4 regions of the Paenibacillus sp. FSL E2-8871 genome follow, and region 3 is predicted to be linked to each of the others. Evidence: riboswitches for the same ligand, from Rfam matches in the RefSeq annotation. Region 3 holds a riboswitch; each other region holds the start of a gene.
The links. Region 3 has a riboswitch for cyclic di-GMP ahead of NYE25_RS25740 (glycosyl hydrolase). Riboswitches for the same ligand answer to the same signal wherever they lie in the genome.
Positions count from the first base shown of each region.

Region 1: another riboswitch for cyclic di-GMP. It lies ahead of NYE25_RS23455 (choice-of-anchor A family protein); the one in region 3 lies ahead of NYE25_RS25740 (glycosyl hydrolase).
Region 2: another riboswitch for cyclic di-GMP. It lies ahead of NYE25_RS24230 (transglutaminase-like domain-containing protein); the one in region 3 lies ahead of NYE25_RS25740 (glycosyl hydrolase).
Region 4: another riboswitch for cyclic di-GMP. It lies ahead of NYE25_RS11585 (thiamine pyrophosphate-binding protein); the one in region 3 lies ahead of NYE25_RS25740 (glycosyl hydrolase).

Region 1 covers NZ_JBBOBV010000001.1:5,184,649-5,189,965, forward strand. Annotated here, with positions in the region: gene NYE25_RS23430 (MTH1187 family thiamine-binding protein) at 1-133, shown strand, start outside; tRNA gene NYE25_RS23435 (tRNA-Thr) at 229-300, shown strand; gene NYE25_RS23440 (NAD(P)H-dependent oxidoreductase) at 616-1,158, shown strand; gene NYE25_RS23445 (winged helix-turn-helix transcriptional regulator) at 1,223-1,597, opposite strand; gene NYE25_RS23450 (hypothetical protein) at 1,983-2,375, opposite strand; cyclic di-GMP riboswitch class I at 2,868-2,958, shown strand; gene NYE25_RS23455 (choice-of-anchor A family protein) at 3,069-5,219, shown strand.
Region 2 covers NZ_JBBOBV010000001.1:5,358,508-5,363,824, reverse strand. Annotated here, with positions in the region: rRNA gene NYE25_RS24235 (16S ribosomal RNA) at 1-1,468, opposite strand, end outside; gene NYE25_RS24230 (transglutaminase-like domain-containing protein) at 1,840-2,649, opposite strand; cyclic di-GMP riboswitch class I at 2,663-2,743, opposite strand; cyclic di-GMP riboswitch class I at 2,852-2,932, opposite strand; gene NYE25_RS24225 (class D sortase) at 3,057-3,707, opposite strand; gene NYE25_RS24220 (GtrA family protein) at 3,742-4,146, opposite strand; gene NYE25_RS24215 (glycosyltransferase family 2 protein) at 4,136-5,116, opposite strand; gene NYE25_RS24210 (phospholipid carrier-dependent glycosyltransferase) at 5,217-5,317, opposite strand, start outside.
Region 3 covers NZ_JBBOBV010000001.1:5,726,277-5,731,593, forward strand. Annotated here, with positions in the region: gene NYE25_RS25725 (glycosyltransferase) at 1-80, shown strand, start outside; gene NYE25_RS25730 (UDP-glucose dehydrogenase family protein) at 85-1,425, shown strand; gene NYE25_RS25735 (sugar phosphate nucleotidyltransferase) at 2,136-3,509, shown strand; cyclic di-GMP riboswitch class I at 3,646-3,725, shown strand; gene NYE25_RS25740 (glycosyl hydrolase) at 3,738-5,288, shown strand.
Region 4 covers NZ_JBBOBV010000001.1:2,506,238-2,511,554, forward strand. Annotated here, with positions in the region: gene NYE25_RS11575 (helix-turn-helix transcriptional regulator) at 1-371, shown strand, start outside; gene NYE25_RS11580 (methyl-accepting chemotaxis protein) at 494-1,744, shown strand; cyclic di-GMP riboswitch class I at 1,937-2,032, shown strand; gene NYE25_RS11585 (thiamine pyrophosphate-binding protein) at 2,151-3,794, shown strand; gene NYE25_RS11590 (carboxymuconolactone decarboxylase family protein) at 3,805-4,173, shown strand; gene NYE25_RS11595 (hypothetical protein) at 4,212-4,562, shown strand; gene NYE25_RS11600 (3-oxoacyl-[acyl-carrier-protein] synthase III C-terminal domain-containing protein) at 4,614-5,317, shown strand, end outside.

The DNA of each region.
Region 1 (5,317 bases), 540 kb from region 3:
GCTGCACGAGTCTCCTTTTGCCGCAGGTGCAGAGCGTGTCTCTACCTCACTTAAAATAGACGACCGCCGCGATAAACCCTCCACTAGCCGTGGAAAGCTGGAGTCTGTGGAGCGTAAACTACAGGTGGAATAGCAGTTTGGGAGAGTAGGGAAATAGGGAGAAATAGGCTTGCGTTTCTGGCTGAAAGTTGTATAATATTTTTTGTTTGACAGAAAAATCAGCCTTAAGCTGGTGTAGCTCAGGGGTAGAGCAACGCACTCGTAATGCGTAGGCCGGGGGTTCAATTCCCTTCACCAGCATATCTAAGAATTGCGCAATGGCACGGTTTCCGGGATTTCGGGACCGTGCCATTTGTCTTGAAATCACCTATCTTCTAACATTCGTCTAACCTTTACTCAATTAAAATGGGGGAATGACCCAGTCTCTCTTGTGTGATATTTGGTGTACACCGAAGACGAGATTCGCCCCGAAGACTATACATCAATCATACGTGCAGGCAGGTTGCAGTGCTTACCTTTAGGTAAGTACGTGAACTAAAAGTGCATACTTACGCGATGGCATGGTGGGAGGTATACTCAAGTCCTAAATCTGATTCAAACATGGAGGATACACCATTGAAAACACTTATTGTCGTCACGCACCCAAACATCGAAACATCCGTCGTTAATAAACGCTGGATCGAAGAACTCCGTAAATATCCAGACAAATATACGGTGCACGAGCTGTACAAAGCCTATCCCGATGAAAAAATCAACGTGGAAAAGGAACAACAACTGATTGAAGCGCATGATAAGCTCGTCTTACAATTCCCTGTCTACTGGTTTAGTAGTCCACCTCTGCTTAAAAAGTGGCTGGACGAAGTATTTACTTACGGATGGGCATATGGTTCGAAGAGTGATAAATTAAGAAATCGAAAAATCGCATTAGCTGTAACTGCCGGAGGAAGTGCAAAAGACTTTAGTGAAGAAGGTAAACTCGGCTACGGGCTTGACCGTATTTTATCTCCCTTTGACACGACTTTTTTGTACTGCAACGCTGATTATCGTTCCTTCTATGCCATTTATGGCACGGAATCTGAGACGGTAGGAAGTACGGATTACTTAAAGAAATTGGATATCAGTTCGCAAGGCTATGTTGAATTTATCGAAAATATGTAATTAGAATTGAAACAAAAAGCAGCATTTTCATTAATGGAAATGCTGCTTTTGTCATAAGTTGTCGTTAAATCGTAAAAGGTATGGTTATCTCTTGCGCGGCTGGAACGAAGTTTTTCTCTCCCCAAGTGCACATCATATCCAGCACCGGAATAAGCGATTGGCCCTTCTCGGTCAAGGAATACTCAACTTTAGGGGGAATCTGGGGGAATTCCTCGCGCCTGACGAGACAGTCGGCTTCCAGTTCTTTCAACATAACGCTTAACGTCTTAAAAGGTATTGTGCCGATACCCCGTTGCAGTTCATTGAACCGCACGATCTTGTTTTCAGAGAGATAGTAGAGAATAGTCATTTTATATTTACCACTAATGATAGACAAGGTGTAGCCAAAGCTAGTGTCCTTCTGCTGAATGCCAGGTGGTATACAGATTTCATCACTCATGGGCTAGTACCCTCCTTCAGAAAATATTCAACGAAAAGGCAAACGCCTGTTGTCGCTCCGTACTCAGGTCCCGACTTTATTATGTTTTCAACCTGCTATCAAGTCATCCTGCGAGCAACGAACTCACTATATCATTTTGAAACGATTAGTTCAAAGCACTCGTGGCTAACTATCAATCGGATAGCCTAAGCTACGAATTGAAGTTTTTTAATGTAATTTTCATGTGAGCATCATCTTATTTTCAGGTTCAAGGTATATATTGAAGACACCAAACACCCCCCAGTGTTTTGTGGTATAAATCTCTCAGGTCTTGCCAACTCCCATGGTAAGGCCTATTTTTTTGTTCGCTAATTAAATGGGGGAGGGGGGCAGCTTCTTCGCTACTTCACTTAATCTGATACTGCTCTTCATAGCTCTTAAAAGATGAAATATCCAGACCGAGATATCTGCGCATATGAATGGCAGCTTGGGCAGCGACAATGTCGTTTAACAGCAGCATTCGTTCATGGTAGCCACGACATATAAATTTGGCTTCTATCCCCGTGTTAAGTCTGTTCTGCTCATAAACCTTGATTCCCCGTTTTCTCATCTCTGAACGAACATCTCTTAGATCTGTTGTAGCAACTGCTGCGGCTGTTTCAAGAACCTCCAGATAGGGGGTGGGTGTTCGTAAATGTGCAGATAGAATGGCGGAGTCCCGTTCGAAAGCTGATAAAATCATCGGAAGCAATAAATAAGATTTCACCAGCATGTTGTCCCTGCTTTCAGCTCTATTCATGAATCTCATCACCTCTAATAGGAACGTATATTCGTATTCTACCCCGATATTCCAAAAATAATCAATGGTATTTCTAAACAGCTAGTCCAATGTGATTTAATTCACAACTAAATTAGAAAGAATAAAATATATTAAAATTGTAATAATAAAAAATAATGTTTCAGACTTATATAAAGGGAGAATTAGGATGAATGAGGAAGGAAGTCTCCGCCGTGGAATGGTATTTGGTTTGATTCTAAGTATTCCATTATGGATATCGATATTAGGTTGGATAAAGTTACTTTAAAATTAAAGGAAAACCTTTGTGTGAAGCGCCTTTAGGCGCTTTTTTTTGTGCTTGCTTACGCGTATGAATATCAAAAGGAATTGATTGACAATTGTGGGGATGGAGCGCTAAACTATTATTAGTTCAAAAGTATTAAAAGTCATAGACGATTATTTAATAGGATGCTTAAAATGCTAGTTCTAATCTGCAAGTCAATACATATATTATCATGATAATAGCAAACCGCCTGAAAGGGTGGGACGCAAAGTCCAGGAGTCTAAAGTGTCTTAAATGCGCTATGACCGTCCGACTGCCATGAGAAGGGAATTCCACTTCTTTTTTGGCGGTCTTTTTTGTTGTTAGGTCCTTTAGAGTTTCTGGTAATTATTCTGATTGAATATAAATCATAGATTTAGGAGGTGTGCTTTTTGAAAAGAAGAATGAAACCGCTGCTAGCACTAATATTAGCGGGGATTTTGACAGTAGGTAGTGGTCTTTCTGGAGGTCACTTGGTAAATGCGGCTGGGGAGGTGCTTCCCTATACTCCTACACCTGTGTTAGGTATTGCAGGGAATTTTAATACTTTTATTTTTGGCGATTTCAAACAATCTAATGATCAGGTTCATGGGCGCCTTGCGGCCAAAGGTAATATTACTTTGCAGAATTACGGCGTATCCAAGGATAATCCAGGTGGAGATGTTCTTATTGCTGGTAATGACATCAGTTTTACTAATGGGACTGTTCATGGAGCATCCGTTTATGGTGGTGTTTTTTCCAGCAACGGTGTAGATCTTAAAGAACCAGCGAGAAAAGGGACTCCTATTGATTTTGATGCTGAAGAGCAATTTCTTATTGGACGTTCTAATGAATTCTCTTCGCTTGCTACAATAGGAACTTTCAAAAAGGAATATGGGAAAATAACGATTGATGCTCCGGAACCATTTAACGTTCTTAATCTTAGTGCTGCCGATTTCGCTGGTGCTAATGGCTTACAGTTTAATATTGCAAATAGCGCCACAGTTATCATTAACGTTAGCGGAAGTTCAGTTAACATTCCAAGCTTTCAAATCTGGGGAGGTAGCCCTAACAAGGTATTATTTAATTTTTATGAAGCTAGCACTGTTGACATTGGAAGTTTAACAATAGAAGGAACTATCCTAGCTCCGCTTGCAAAAGTAACTTATAATTCCGGTGAACTGCATGGGACGCTGATTGCAAAGGGATTTGCTGGTGGGGTGCAGATGCATTGGTATCCATATGGAGGGGAAGAACCACCTCCAACGCCAACGCCGACCGTGACGCCAACACCAACGCCGACCGTGACGCCAACACCGACGCCGACCGTGACCCCAACACTGACACCAACCGTGACGCCAACACCAACGCCGACCGTGACGCCAACACCGACGCCGACCGTGACCCCAACACCGACACCAACCGTGACGCCAACACCAACGCCGACCGTGACGCCAACGCCAACGCCGACCGTGACGCCAACACCAACGCCGACCGTGACGCCAACACCGACGCCGACCGTGACACCAACACCGACGCCGACCGTGACGCCTACGCCGTGCGTGACACCGACACCGAAGCCAACACACACACCAAAGCCAACACCGACACCGAAGCCGACACACACACCAAAGCCAACACCGACACCGAAGCCAACGCACACACCAAAGCCAACACACACACCAAAACCAACACCAACGCCGATCGTGACGCCAACACCAACGCCGATCGTGACGCCAACACCAACGCCGATCGTGACGCCAACACCAACGCCGATCGTGACGCCAACACCAACGCCGACCGTGACGCCAACACCAACGCCGACCGTGACGCCAACACCAACGCCGATCGTGACGCCAACACCAACGCCGACCGTGACGCCAACACCAACGCCGACCGTGACGCCAACACCAACGCCGACCGTGACGCCAACACCAACGCCGATCGTGACGCCAACACCAACGCCGACCGTGACGCCAACACCAACGCCGACCGTGACGCCAACACCGACGCCGACCGTGACGCCAACACCAACGCCGACCGTGACGCCAACACCAACGCCGACTCCGTCGCCGGAAGTAACGCCAACACCGACACCATCGTCGGAAGTGACGCCAACACCGACATCGTCGTCGGAAGTAACGCCGACACCGACACCTTCATCAGAAGTGACGCCAACACCGACGCCAACGCCGGAGCCTCCGGTGTTCCCGACACCAACACCATCATTTGTAATTGGTACTATCATTGTTAATGATGATCCTGTGCCGCTGGGCCCTGTAGCTTCGTCGACTCCAGCACCAGTACCAACACCAACACCGTCGAGCAACACAGAGGTACTTGTTGATGATGATGAGATTCCATTAGGACCAGTATTGACAGTAACACCAACGCCGTCACCAGAGGATATTGCTGTAGTGGATGATACAATCCCGCTAGGTAATCCACCTGTGGATGAACTTCCAAAAACGGGAGAATCAAGTTCAGTCCCTTATTATGTAACTGGTCTAGGTTTTGCACTTATTGGATTGCTAATGAGAAATAGATTCTCGAGCAAGAAATAATAAACGGTGATTGTAGCTTGAACACAAGTTATACCATGAATAGTAAAGCCGCTTTCGGGACATATTCCGATGGCGGTTTTCTTTTGTTATGATTGTTA
Region 2 (5,317 bases), 370 kb from region 3:
TTGCGGGTTACCCCACCGACTTCGGGTGTTGTAAACTCTCGTGGTGTGACGGGCGGTGTGTACAAGACCCGGGAACGTATTCACCGCGGCATGCTGATCCGCGATTACTAGCAATTCCGACTTCATGCAGGCGAGTTGCAGCCTGCAATCCGAACTGAGACCGGCTTTGATGGGATTGGCTTCACCTCGCGGTTTCGCTTCCCGTTGTACCGGCCATTGTAGTACGTGTGTAGCCCAGGTCATAAGGGGCATGATGATTTGACGTCATCCCCACCTTCCTCCGGTTTGTCACCGGCAGTCACTCTAGAGTGCCCAACATTACTTGCTGGCAACTAAAGTTAAGGGTTGCGCTCGTTGCGGGACTTAACCCAACATCTCACGACACGAGCTGACGACAACCATGCACCACCTGTCTCCTCTGTCCCGAAGGCCGCCACTATCTCTAGTGGATTCAGAGGGATGTCAAGACCTGGTAAGGTTCTTCGCGTTGCTTCGAATTAAACCACATACTCCACTGCTTGTGCGGGTCCCCGTCAATTCCTTTGAGTTTCAGTCTTGCGACCGTACTCCCCAGGCGGAGTGCTTACTGTGTTAACTTCGGCACCAAGGGTATCGAAACCCCTAACACCTAGCACTCATCGTTTACGGCGTGGACTACCAGGGTATCTAATCCTGTTTGCTCCCCACGCTTTCGCGCCTCAGCGTCAGTTACAGCCCAGAAAGTCGCCTTCGCCACTGGTGTTCCTCCACATATCTACGCATTTCACCGCTACACGTGGAATTCCACTTTCCTCTTCTGTACTCAAGTCACCCAGTTTCCAGTGCGACCTCAGGTTGAGCCCAAGGTTTAAACACCAGACTTAAATGACCGCCTGCGCGCGCTTTACGCCCAATAATTCCGGACAACGCTTGCCCCCTACGTATTACCGCGGCTGCTGGCACGTAGTTAGCCGGGGCTTTCTTCTCAGGTACCGTCACTCCGATAGCAGTTACTCTACCGGACGTTCTTCCCTGGCAACAGAGCTTTACGATCCGAAAACCTTCATCACTCACGCGGCGTTGCTCCGTCAGACTTTCGTCCATTGCGGAAGATTCCCTACTGCTGCCTCCCGTAGGAGTCTGGGCCGTGTCTCAGTCCCAGTGTGGCCGTTCACCCTCTCAGGTCGGCTACGCATCGTCGCCTTGGTGGGCCGTTACCCCACCAACTAGCTAATGCGCCGCAGGCCCATCCCTCAGTGACAGATTGCTCCGTCTTTCATTCTTTCTTCAGGAGAAAAAAGAAATTATCCGGTATTAGCTACCGTTTCCGGTAGTTATCCCAGTCTAAGGGGCAGGTTGCCTACGTGTTACTCACCCGTCCGCCGCTAAGTTATTTTGAAAGCAAGCTTTCAAAATAACTCCGCTCGACTTGCATGTATTAGGCACGCCGCCAGCGTTCGTCCTGAGCCAGGATCAAACTCTCCAATTAGTATTGAAAAGAGCGATATGCTCATTTTGAAACATCTGACGAGAAAATTAATTCTCTAATTTTGGATTTCACTTTCGTGATTTCCTACTCACTCGTTGTTCAGTTTTCAAAGATCAAGTTCTCGTTGGCGCCGTTTAATGTCTCAGCAGCAACTCTTATAATATATCATGTTATTCTCAGTAATGCAAGCTTTATTTTTCGAAATCCGTTTATATAACTCTCTCAAACATTGCCTGTACGCTGTCTAACAACGCTTAACTATAATAACCTATCTATTCATAGAAAAGCAACCCCTAATAGAAAAATAAACAACTAGCTTAATTATTAAGCTAGTTGTTTATTTAATAGAGTTATGAATCTAGCGATGCAAATTAATAGTATTTTGCTGCAGTATACTTACTTGAAGCCTTAATAAAATCCGTATTCTTCTTATTCTTCGCTGACGATGCATCTACCGTTGTATCAATAGTAACCCATTTCCCATCCATCAACACTTCATTCCATGCATGGTATTGCGTAACGTAGCTAGTATTCCCCATCACCAATTTAGCAGGCACATCTACACTACGCAGCATTGCGGCAAAAAGAGAAGCATAGTCATAGCAGATTCCTTTTTTAGTATTCAAAGTGTTGTTAATGTTCGGAATGTAATCTGTTGTTACGTTATTAGCAAGAGAATAATCGTATTGTACATTAGCAACTACATAGTTATAGATTGCCTTAACTTTCTCTTCATCTGTTGTTTTGCCTTTTGTAAGCTCTTTGGCCTTAAGGATCGCTTTATCAGAAGAACTCCATTTCACATTCTGTACGGAGCCCAAATATACGGAATTCGAGTCACTCATGGTTACGTCTACTACTTCGGAATATAACGCTTTGTATTTATTGCCGGTTGTGTTCTCAAGAACAGAAACCTTATAAGTACCATTACCTTGTTGTAAAGGGAAGTCCTCAGCTTGTCCAGAAGCATATAAGTTATATGTATAGCTGCTGTTGTCTTTAGTGATCATGAGTTTGATTCTTTTATCTTTCGGAATATCATAGTTAATTCCAATAACACCTTGAGCCACTTTCGATGTAATCAACCAGCTTGCATCTACACTTGCGGCTTGAGCTGTGCTTACCGGAACCGCAGTAATCAGTACGAACAGCGCCACCATCATAAAATAAACCTTTTTCACGGATAAAACCCCTTTCGGTAGCTGGCTGCCATCCTTTCGGGAAGGCCCTTTAGCTTTGCGTCCCTACCTTTCGATAGGTTTGCCGTTATCGTATAAGCTCTATCTGTTCTAATTTCACTAGACAAATTAACAGAATCAGTCCAAGTAGAAATATGAATCTAAGATTCTTATATATTTTATAAAAACAAAAAAAGCCTCTTCATTCGGTAACTGGCTGCCATCCTTTCGGGAAGGCCCTTTAGCTTTGCGTCCCTACCTTTCGATAGGTTTGCCGTTTATCGTGTTTAGCTTTTATAGTCTTATACTACCATATTTATCCTCGTAAACAAGAACAAAATTGCTAGATTTACTATTATTTTATAGTTATTTCTCTGTATTTGAGTTTTCTTGTTATTTCTCGTCAACGATTAGGAAAGCTTGGCATGAACAATCAAACGATGTGTAGGATCTACTAGTGGGTCACACGTAATTAGAGTAAGAATTTTATCTTTGTTATTCCCGTCTAGAACAGACACATCACTAGGAAGTACAACAGAAATATCATAAACCTCGTAATTATAAGTCTGATCGCTAGTCTTTACCGTAATCGTATCCCCAATCACAACCTCATTCAGCCTGTTAAACAATCTGCCCGTAGTTCTAGCTCTATGTGCAGCTATTGCGGCGTTCCCTATTTCTCCTATTGGAGTTGTTTCTTTCATATGGGCCGCAGCATGCTTCATATTCGCTTTAGTAGCCCCTTCTAATACAGGTAGCTTCAGATTGATCTTATCGATCTCAATTAATGCGATAACTTTGCCACCCACTTCAATTTCCGGTTCCGGCTTTTCTGTTTCTTGCGGCTGTGCTTGTGCATCTAAAGCTGATTCCTCCGCTAGTAGCTGAGTGACCTCGGCATATCTGCTCTTTAGATCAGGTGGTGGAGTACTTTCACTGGTGCTCAGTTCAGCTGATTCTAATAGCTTATCCTGCTGCCAGTCGTTATACCATTCGTTAGCTTTTGGATAGAGCATGATAAGGATCCCCGCCAGTATGAGCACATACGAGAATTTACGCATGATTTTCACCTCCGTAGATTGGTTCTACTGAACTTTAGAATACCCATTTACGACTTCCGAAGAAGTTAATGATCACCGTCACAAACGTTACTAATACCTTAGAGATCAACACTTGAATGCCTAGTTTGTCAGTCAACAGATGCATTAGCAACAGCGATATTCCGAGTACTACCAGATTCAGTACGATAAACTTCAGCAACTGCGTCTTATCAAAACCCTCTTTATTACCACGATCACGATCCTTGAAGGTTACTTTTTTATTCAAAATAAAGCTGTTCGCTGTCCCTGCACTATAAGAAATCACCTGTGCCAACGCATATACCATCCCAAGTGAGTTCAGTAATGTGAAGATTACGAAATCAATGAGGGTATTTACCAGACCTACAGCATTAAATTTGAGAAACTGTATGAAAGCAGTCCGAAAGTTCTTATCTGACATCTTTGTAATCCTTCCGGCGATCCACTTCTTCTTCGTTACGATATCCTATGGTCTCACTGACAATATACAACGGTCTATCCTTAGACTCGTCATAAATCCGTCCAATATACTCACCGATTACACCTAGCAGCATCAGAACGATACCGTTAAAGAGCAAATTGACCCCTACAATGGAAGCCCAACCTGGAACCGTCCATGAGGTGAAAAAGATTCTTTGAAACAATACGAAGAATAAATAGAGAAAGCTGGAGAAGGAAAGAAAGAATCCGACATACGTAGCAATCTTAAGTGGCTTATGCGAAAAGGAAGTGATCCCATCCAGCGCAAAACGAATCATTTTCTTAAGAGGATACTTAGTTTCTCCTGCAAATCGTTCTTCCCGCTCATATTCCACCATCGTCTGCTTGAAGCCGACCCAGCTCACTAAACCTCTGACATACCGATTTTTTTCCTTGAGACCTCGCAAGACATCACATACCTTACGATCAATAAGACGGAAATCACCTGTGTCCGTGGGAATGTCTACACTTGTCATGCTGCTGAGCAATCGATAAAAGATCTTGGCCGTTACCTTTTTGAACATCGTTTCTCCACGGCGCTTCAGCCGCTTCGCATACACAACGTCATAACCCTCTTTCCACTTCTCGATCATTTGCAAAATGACCTCCGGTGGATCTTGAAGGTCAGCATCAATAACAACAACCGCTTGACCTTCGGCATAGTCCATGCCAGCTGTAATTGCTACCTGATGTCCGAAATTACGCGAGAAGTCAATTAGCTTGACGCATTCATCCCGATCACTGATCTCCCGAATCATCTGGGCCGAACGATCACGACTTCCGTCATTTACGAAGACTAGCTCATAAGTATCGCCGCATTCGTCCATTACTTTTTTCAAACGTTCATAAGTAACGCTAATTACTTGCTCCTCATTGAACATGGGCACAATTACACTATATCTGGCTTTCACCTTTATTCCTCCTAAAAGCTTTATGGAGCGTTACATCTTTCTGTACTTCATAATAACGCTGTAAGCATAAACTTATTGTTATAGATATTTTAAAAAAATCTTAGAAAACCCAAGATGGGAACCAACGCAGCATATTCTTCACATAATCTCCGCTTACCTGCATCCCTGACAGGACAGGGTAGAACGCGACAAAGAGCAGTA
Region 3 (5,317 bases):
AATTCGATGAGCAGGCGTTTATGGTTAAGTTCAAGCAGTATGTTGAGCAGGCCTACGTCAATTTTCTAAAAGGAGGATGATTGTATGAAGCTGACAGTAATCGGTACTGGGTATGTGGGTCTTGTATCTGGCGTGTGCTTTGCACTGGGCGGACATCATGTCATCTGTGTGGATAAGGACGAGGAAAAGATTAAGAAACTGAAACAGATGGAATCGCCCATCTATGAGCCGGGAATCGAGGAACTGATTGAACTGAATCTTCGTGAGGAACGGTTATCTTTTTCTGCAGATCTTCAGGATTCGGTGCGGCATTCAGATATTATCATTCTTGCTGTAGGTACGCCATCGCTGCCTAATGGTGAAGCTGACTTAACCTACATTGAGGGTGCAGCTGCTGAAATCGCTAAAGCGATGGACGGGCACAAAATTATAATGACTAAATCTACAGTTCCCGTAGGGACAAATGAGAAAATCTCCAAAATGCTCTCTAAGTTTACCCATCATTCTTTTGATATCGTGTCTGCTCCCGAGTTTTTACGTGAAGGGTCAGCGATTCGCGATACCCTCCATCCCGACAGAATTGTCATTGGTCTTGATAATCCAGAGCTGGAACCAACCATGCGCGAGCTTCATAAGGGTTTCACAGAAAATGTATTTGTAACAGATATACGCAGTGCTGAAATGATCAAATATGCTTCAAATGCATTTTTGGCCACGAAGATCTCCTTCATTAATGAGATTGCCAATATTTGTGAAAAAGTGGGAGCTGATGTAACCGAGGTAGCACAAGGAATGGGTATGGACCAAAGAATCGGGTCATCCTTCCTGCAGGCTGGTATCGGTTATGGAGGCTCCTGTTTCCCGAAAGACACTAATGCACTCATTCAAATTGCGGGCAACGTCGATTACGAATTCAAATTATTGAAATCTGTAGTCGAAGTGAACAAGGGACAACGGTTTATGATCATCTCCAAGCTGCATGAATCACTTGGCAGCCTGCGCGGTTCGACGATTGGGATATGGGGGCTTGCCTTTAAGCCTAATACCGATGATGTCCGCGAAGCTCCAGCCAGAGAGATTGTTGAGGCACTGGTGGCTGAAGGGGCAACAGTCAAACTATATGATCCAATCGCAGCTACAAATTTCAGGCAGCAATATGATCATCCGCAGCTTCGCTGGTGCAATCTGCCAGAGGAAGCGGCTGAGGGCAGCGACGCCGTATGCCTCCTGACTGATTGGAGCCTACTCAAGGAGATTGATCTGCATCAGCTGGCGAAAAGCATGCGTAATGGGGTATTGATCGATGGACGCAACGTGTATTCCAAGGAGCAAATTGAGGGTACCGGACTCGTTTATCATTCTGTCGGCCGCCCGCAGATGGGTGGATTGAGCGGTTATTCTGCTAGTGTGGCTGGAGCGGTTTAATCTATATATATTGAACTTGAGATTTTTGTGTTAAGTGTCAGTCGCAACTGCGGTGAATGTTTGGACTTCCAGCCGCTGTTGTTTCCAGATTTCTTGATTTATACCGCTTAATAGCGGATGAAATCCGGAAAAGCTTATGCTTACGAAGTGAGCTTTCCTACGGAAAGCTTTTAGGCGGACGCTATCGCTCCTCCAGTTCCAAAATTCTTCTCCGCCACTTCGTTCCCTTATCTTAAGTTTCTAAGCAATTTATATAGTTAGTGTACTCTGATTGTTTATCGCAACAGCAGTAGCAGTAGCACTTATAGTTGTCATCGTCTTTGTCTCCGTGGTGGCAACTAGTCTTGCTCTTTTAGTTGCAGTTGTTCTTGCAGTTGCTGCTGCCTCCCCCGGAGCAGAAGCGAGTCTTTAGAAAAACGTGCTTGCTTCTGGCTGGTACAGCCCGGTGCGCACGGATCAGTGTTAAAAAGTAGTTGGTTAGGTTAAGAACGGAAAGGGAATTTGGAACTGTAGAAACGGAGTGTTCGCCTTTATCCTCGGATTTCTACCGCTAGAAGCGGTTCAATAAGGAAATCTGAGGATAACAGCGATCGGAAGTCCAAAATCCCTTGAAGTGGTTCATACCTAACAAAGTTTGTAAGTGCATCCATTCCAACGACCACCAAACGGAAGACATAGGTTTTGATATCAATTCAAGGAGGGTTCATTCTATGAAAATGGTACTTCTATCAGGCGGTTCAGGTAAACGGTTATGGCCGTTGTCCAACGACTCACGTTCAAAGCAATTTCTAAAGGTACTTGAAAGCCCTCAAGGTGAACCAGAATCCATGGTACAACGTGTCTGGAGACAGCTGGAGGAAGCAGGGATGGCAGAATCATCTTATCTGGCCACCGGCCGCAGCCAAGTAGAAATGATACAAAGCCAACTGGGAAGTCATGTGCCGATTATCGTTGAACCGGAGCGTCGGGATACTTTTCCGGCTATCGCCTTAACAGCTACCTATCTTTATTCAGTGGCAGGTGTTTCTCCAGCGGAGACGGTAGCAATATTGCCTGTTGACCCTTATGTAGAAGCATCCTTTTTTGATACCATAGCTATGCTTGAGGGGACCATGCTGGAAAGTGGAGCAAATCTGGCCCTAATGGGTGTTGTTCCTGAACATGCCTCAGAGAAATACGGATATATTATTCCTACCACCGAAGAGGCGGGGGGAAATGGTTTTATGAAGGTGAGTCACTTTCAAGAGAAACCAGACCGTATACAAGCAGAACAGCTCATCGAGCAAAATGCATTGTGGAATTGTGGAGTGTTTGCCTTCCGCTTAGGGTACTTGTTAGATATTTTGCAGCGTAAAGGGTTGCCTTTAGGATATGAAGAATTGCAGAAGCAGTATAAGCTATTGTCTTCCATCAGCTTTGATTATGAAGTGGTGGAGAAAGAAGAACATATTGTGGTGCAGCCGTATGATGGATTCTGGAAGGATCTTGGAACGTGGAATACGCTGACAGAGGAAATGAGCAGCAAGCATGTAGGAAAAGGTTTTGTAACGGCGGATTCTGAGGGGACTTGCTTGATTAATGAGCTGGATATTCCGATTACGGTAATTGGTGCGAAGGATCTGATCATTGCGGCTAGCCCGGATGGGATTCTAGTTACCCATAAAGCTGAGAGCCCACGGATTAAAGAAGTGCTGAAGACCTTTGAACAAAGACCGATGTACGAGGAACGCCGCTGGGGCCATTACAAAGTTATTGATTATGTGAAATATGATGAAGGCAATGAAGTGCTGACCAAACGGATTTTTATATCCGAGGGGAATAATATCAGCTATCAATTACATCGCAAGCGTAGTGAAATTTGGACAATCGTCAGCGGCGAAGCAAGTATTGTGCTGAATGAGAAAAAACATAATGTGAAGGCTGGGGACGTGGTACGTATACCGGAAGGAACGAAGCACGCGATCCTTGCTTTGACGGATGTCGAGTTTATAGAGGTACAAACGGGTTCTGAATTAGTAGAAGAAGATAACATTCGTATTACTTTAGACTGGAATGATATAGAACTACAACAATTCATTTCATAGGTCTAACCTATCTATTTAACCAATCCAAAATTTCTTGAAACAGGTAAATTGACTCAATTATCAAAAAAAGTCATAAAAACACTAAATATATCATTAATTGTCGTCGATACTTACGGTAAGAGAGATTATTTCTCTTAAATTGAAAAGGCAAACCTATCGAAAGGTAGGGACGCAAAGCTATAGGGCCTTCGAAAGAGTGGCAGCCTGGCTACCGAAAGGGAGATTATTTTGAAAGCTTACCGTACGTATCGATTATTTGGCGCATTTCTGTCACTCGTCTTGTTTCTGACTGCACTTCCGCTTACTGTTGGAATTTCGCCGTCTGTTGTCATAGCTGCTTCAAATTCTGGAACGCCAGTTACCCCAGGAGCCTCACCTGAAGCCGTAAAGCTGCTTAACTATTTTTACTCGATCTCAGGAAAAGGTATTATTGCTGGTCAACATGACTATTTAGAAAGTCCAGATGAAATTAACAATATGCTGAAGGGAACCAGCGGACAATATGCCGCTCTTCACGGTTATGAACTGGGCGCGATCAGCGGTCAGTCAGAAGGAACGATGGCCTGGCAGCGTCAAAATGTGGTGAACAGCGCCATCAACTGGAATAAAGCGGGCGGGATCGTAGCTATGACTTTTCATGCTAACCTGCCGGGCACCTCTTATGGCTGGGATAATGTGAAAAAAACACTTAGTCAGAATGAGTTCGATAGTTACGTTACACCGGGTACCAAGCAATATAACAATCTGATCGCTGAACTTGATAAGGTGGCAGTCTCCCTAAAAAGCTTGCGCGATGCCAATGTTCCGGTGCTTTGGAGACCCTATCATGAAATGAACGGGAACTGGTTCTGGTGGGGGAAGAAAAATAACTTTTCTAAACTTTGGAATATTATGTATGACCGTTTTGTTAACGTTCATAAATTAAATAATTTGTTATGGGTATGGAGTCCGAATGCTCCCAATGTTTGGTCAGATCCTTATGCGCTAACTTATCCAGGTGCTGATAAAGTAGATATTCTGGCAGCAGATATATACGAAAATGATTACCAGCAAAAATACTATGACAGCTTGTTGAGTCTAGCCGCAGGCAAACCGATTGCGATCGGGGAGAATGGTGAAATGCCTAATCTGGAGAAGCTTCAGCAATCACAAAGTAAATGGACGTATATGATGAGCTGGGGAAAAATGCTTTACGAGAATAACAGTGCAGATACAATCAAAACATTTATGAATAGCAACTATACCCTGACCAGAGATAAATTAAATACTGGTCTGGCACCGACACCTAGCGCTGCACCAGCGCCGGCACCTCCCGAAGAAGAGGGGGAGGCAGCCATTCCTCTTGCGAAGGGGCTTGCAGGAGAATATTACAACAACATACAGCTATCGGGAACAGCAGCTCTTACTAGAACTGATGCAATTATCGATTTCAATTGGCGGCAAGGATCGCCGGATGCCGCCCTCGGGATTGATCGTTTCTCCATACGTTGGAGCGGTAAAATTAAGCCATTATATGATGAGCAATATACATTTTACACTACCTCAGATGATGGCATCCGTGTGTGGGTGAATGGGCAATCCGTGATTGATAGTTGGACTAAGCAAAGTGGTACTGAGCGTAAGGGTAGTATAACGCTGAAGGCTGGTCAGCTATACGATATCAAGGTGGAGTATTACGAAAATGAAGGCGATGCGAGAGTCCGCTTGATGTGGGAAAGTGCTAGTCAAGCTAAAGAGACAGTTCCAGCAAGTGCACTTTATCTTCCGGATGTCTCCTGATTGATGAAAATTACAGGTCGATCCTTAGT
Region 4 (5,317 bases), 3.2 Mb from region 3:
TGTCCAGATTAGTTAACGTTGAGGAGACTCATGAGTGGTTTAAAAGACCTGATGACTTTGATTTAAAACAGTACTGGGAAGAGTCCACCACTGCCTTTAAAGCAGCACTGCCAAAGTATCAAGTAAAGCTAAGGGTTAGAACATCTATCTTAAAAGAATTACAGCGAGAAAGATTCGTCTCTGTCCAATTGATAGAGCCAACTAGCAAAGCAGAGTGGGTAAACGTAGATGCCGAATTTAATACGATCGAGTCGGCCTGCCGGATAATCCTTTCTTTTAGTCCCTCGGTTATTGTACTTTCACCGCAAGAACTTTTAGAGATGGTAAAGTCTGCTATCGCAAAAATTTCCGCTATTTATGAGGATTTTTGACACGAAATCTAAAGAACTACTCCGAAAAGAAGATTTATGTCAGTTCTTACTATAGACCAATCACCTTTAAATCCCATATAATAACACCAATACATAATATTAATAAGGAGGACATTATACCAATGAACTGGATGCATAAACTTCCGTTAAAACAAAGAATTGTTGCCGGATGTTACCTCGTTGCCGCACTATTTGCTATTCCTGTTTTAGTTACTTTTATGATCTTAGGCAACATTATTTTGGGTATTGTTCTAATCGTAGTTCTTGCTGCTCTAACTTTCCCCGTGGCCCGCTTTATCGAGAGAACGCTTACATCTTCTTTTGATGACATCGCGAATGTATCTCATAGTATTTCAAAAGGGGATTTTACTAGTAGAGCCGATGAGAACGGGTCTATGGGGGACGTAAGTCGTTCCTTTAATACTATGATTGACAAGCTCAAGAAGATTTTGACAGAAGCATCACAAATCACTCGTCAAGTTATGGATGCAAGCCGTGGAATCGAAGATAAGAATCAAAATTTGAAAATTGTCATGGCACAGGTAGCCTCTTCGTCTAACGAGCTAGCTCTTGGTGCAAATGAAATATCTACGGATATCGCTGAAATGACAGAATCCATTAAAGATATTGAGAATAAAGTATCCAATTATACGAACTCAACGAAAGAAATGAACAGACGTTCAATACATACATTAGAACTAGTTGAACAAGGACGGCAGTCCGTTGATACTCAAGCTGAAGGCATGCGCAAAAACATCCAGGCTACTCAAAAAGTAGCTGATACTATCGAAGCCCTGTCTCATAATGCTCGCGGAATTACGATGATTACAAAAACCATCACAGAGATCGCTGAGCAGACCAACCTCTTATCGCTGAATGCCTCCATCGAAGCAGCACGCGCCGGAGAGCATGGTCGAGGATTTGCTGTAGTCGCACAGGAGGTTCGTAAACTTGCCGAGGAATCAACGGCTTCAACGAAGGAAGTCTTTGGCTTAGTTCGGAGCATCGAAACTGATATCAAACAAGCGATTGACAATATCGCTATCAACGAAGAAGTCGTACAGGTACAGAATGAGATGATCACTCAATCTGCTCATATCTTTGCTCAAATTGTGCAAAGTGTGCAGTATATTACCGAGCAAATCTCTTCCTTCTCTGCTGAAAGTGATCTGATGTTGGAAAGTGCCTTGAAAATCTCAAGTGCAATAGAGAATATCTCTGCAATCACACAGCAAACCGCTGCCGGCACCGAGGAAGTATCCGCCGCTATGAATGAACAAATTAATGCCCTGCAGTCTGTTGCTGAAGAAACTGAGAAAATGACACAGGCTGTGTTTAATCTACAGAAGACTATCCATATTTTCAAGTTTTAAGTCACTTGCAAAAATATATAAACAAGTCCAAAAACTCCTCCTAAGTTTTGACTTAGGGGGAGTTTTTTTTATATCTATTATTTCATAGGTTGGACAAGACTTTCGTCAAAATTCGAGTTAATTTGCGAAAATATATTGACAAAGGTTCTCTAGGAATATATTGTAAAGGAAAATTATTCTTATAAATTTTAAAATTAATATTGGCAAAATCTTCGAAAGAGGATGACGCAAAACCATGGATCTACAGCCTCATTTTTAATCAGAGGCCATGACTGCCAGGTTGCAGAAAACCAAGACGACTGAACAATTGTTCAGTCTCTATGGCGATTTATGCCACCAACCTGTGCCCTAATTCAGAGCACAGGTTTTCTAATGTTTGATTTTAAAATAACAATCAACTTGTGAGGTGTATTTTTTGAAGACAGTCGCAGATTACATGTCGGAAGCACTACGGAACCTAGGTGTTACCCATTCCTTTGGTATTATTGGGAAATCCATTTGTCCTATTGTTCTTAAAATGGTAGATTACGGTATTGAATTTATTCCTGGGAGACATGAGTCCAGTTCCGGCTTCGAAGCAGCCGGGTATGCGCTTAAAACTGGAAAACTAGGTGTAGCTTTTGGTACTTCAGGTCCTGGTGGAACAAACCTATTAACTGCAGCAGCACATGCTAAGGCTAACAACCTACCTGTCCTATTTATTACTGGCCATCAATCTATTAAAGAGCTTGGAATTCCCCAATGTCAGGACTCTACTTCTTTTCTAGCTGATTTAGCTGATATGTTTAGACCTGCCACCTTATATAGCAAGCTTATTGAACGTGGAGATCACTTTAACACAATCTTTAATCATGCCATATCCATTGCTTTGAGCGGTAATCGTGGTCCAGTTCACCTTTGTATTCCCTTTGATGTACAAACGGAATTGCTAGAGGAATGTAATATTGTAATCCCTGAACGCGAATCACTGGTTAGCCATGCTAATATCGACCGTGTACTTGATGCTATAAATAACTCTAAGAATCCAATAATTATCGCGGGTAAAGGCGTTAACCGCTCAGGAGCACATAGTGAGCTAATTCAATTAGCGGAAACATTTAATATTCCTGTAGTTACATCTCCAGGTGGTAAAGGGGCTATAGCTTGGGATCATCCACTCTATCACGGTCCAATTGGAGTAGGCGGTTGTACCCATGGGGATGACTTGCTGAATCAAAGTGATCTATTTATCGTTCTCGGGTCACGTTTAAGTGATATGACTATTTGTAATCTTAAAAGGGAAAATCATCCTGCAACATTAATTCAGTTTGATAGCGATCCGACTTTTGTCGGAAAAATATTGTTCTCTAAAACGATTCCAGTGACTGGAGATCTACGGGACAATCTAGTTTACTATCTCAATAATATTGACACGAACAACATCACAAAACGCGAAGCACCGACAAATTCCGATTATACCGAAGAGCCTCCGATTTTACCAAACCTTTCACTTGCATCGGTCTTGAGTACGATGAGTGATTTGATTCCTTATAACAGCACAGTCTTTGTTGATGATGGAAGTCACGGTTTCCATGCTGCGAAATGGTACAAGGTTAAGAAACCGGGCAGTTTTGTTTTCGATGCTTACTTTGCTTGTATGGGTAATTCCATCGGAATGGCGATTGGTGCAAAGGTTGCTGCTCCAGAAGAAACGATCTTCTGCATTACAGGAGATGGCTGCTTTATGATGCTAGGCGCAGAGATTAACGCTGCTGTCTGCAAGGATATTCCTGTCATATTCATTGTTGTGAATAATAAACAGCTAGATATGGCTCTAAAAGGTATGGAAAAAACTACAGGACGTATTGACGGAACTATCTACGAAGTCCCTATGGATGCTGTGAAATTCGCAGAATCACTAGGCGCTAAGGGTTACAAATGTGAGACAGCGGAGGAGTTCGAAACAGCCATCAAGGATGCTGTTGCCATCAACCGTGTTGCCGTCATTGAACTGCTAACAGACCGTGATGAGGTCCCTCCGACTGCTCACCGTACTTTGAACCTAAATTAGGAGGTCACTTATGAAAGACAATGTAAACAGTGGTCTGAACCACTTCACGAATCTCTCTGGAGACTACGGAGCTAAAGCACTGGCTCCGATTAAAGAACATTTCCCCGATTTGGCTGAATTTATTATGGGGAATGCCTACGGCGATATTTTTCAACGCAACACAATCGAAGCTGACTGGAAGGAAATCGCAGTTATCTCTGCCCTGATTTCGATGGGTCAGTTTGATCAATTGGGTGTTCATTATGTCATGGCTCTTCGTGTGGGAGTTACTGTAGAACAACTCAAAGGTATTCTATTACACTTAGTACCCGCTATAGGGGCACCTAGAATCATCACCGCTTTTAATATTCTTCTCGAAACGATTGAAGAAATAAAGTAACTATTTTCAGTAAAATTAAAATATCGGGAGATGTTAACGTGGGACAGTTTATTTTAAAGACAGACACTACTAAAAAAGTGATCAATATTGAGCTGGAAGGAACATTTTCTGAAGAAGATGGTCTGAAATCTATCCAAGCTTATCAACAAACTATTAATCCTATCACTCCAGCTGACTATGAATTACAAATCGACTGCAGAAAGCTAAACGTAACTGCTCCTGATGTTGTGCCTCTTTTGGAAGGTTGCTTCGTAATGTTTAAGAATGATGGATTTGTAAAAGTAAATCTAACCCTTGAGAATAACCCAATTCTTAAAATGCAGCTTGCTCGTCTGGGTCGTAAAGCAGGACTAGATAACATCGAGATCATTTCCACCGTTACAGCTTAATTCTTCTTATAACTAAAAAAACTATAGAGTTTTTCAGGAGGATTCATTCATATGACCGGAATTCGTATTCAAGACATTGATATCTATCATCCTAGTAATAAAGTTGGTAACGACTTTTTTATTAAGCATTTTGACGAAAAGGGTATTGATATCCGAGGTCTACTGACCACTTTAGGTCGTGATACGCGCTATAGCATTAAGAATGAGGAAGAAAATTCTCTTACGATGGCTTTTGAGGCTGCCAGTAATGTGTTGGATAAAAATGGTCTCACTGGCGCTGATATCGATCTTATTGCCTATGCAAGTCAAACTCCTGAATATATCTTTCCTACTAACTCTTTAATGATTCACCGTTTAATTAACGGCGCATCCCATACAATTTGTATAGATAGCAACGCTAACTGTGCAGGTATGACTGCTTCCGTAGAACAGGTGAGCCGTCAAATGCAAGCCAATCCTAGAATTAAACGTGCTTTGGTCATCGGATCCGATTATGTAGCACCTCATGCAGATAAGAATGATCCTGTCTATTATGCTAACTTCGGTGATGCAGCTGCGGCAGTCCTTCTTGTGCGCGATGATAATGCGGTAGGCTTCATTGATTCTGTCTATCAAACAGACACATGCGTTTATGGCAACTCCATGTTCCCGGCTGAAGGCTTGGCTAATCTGGGTAGAAAAGGCGTCGCGGCTGGAGAATTCAATGTGAAGTTCATTCCATTTGATGATTCCATTTGCGTAGATGCTGCTTCTGA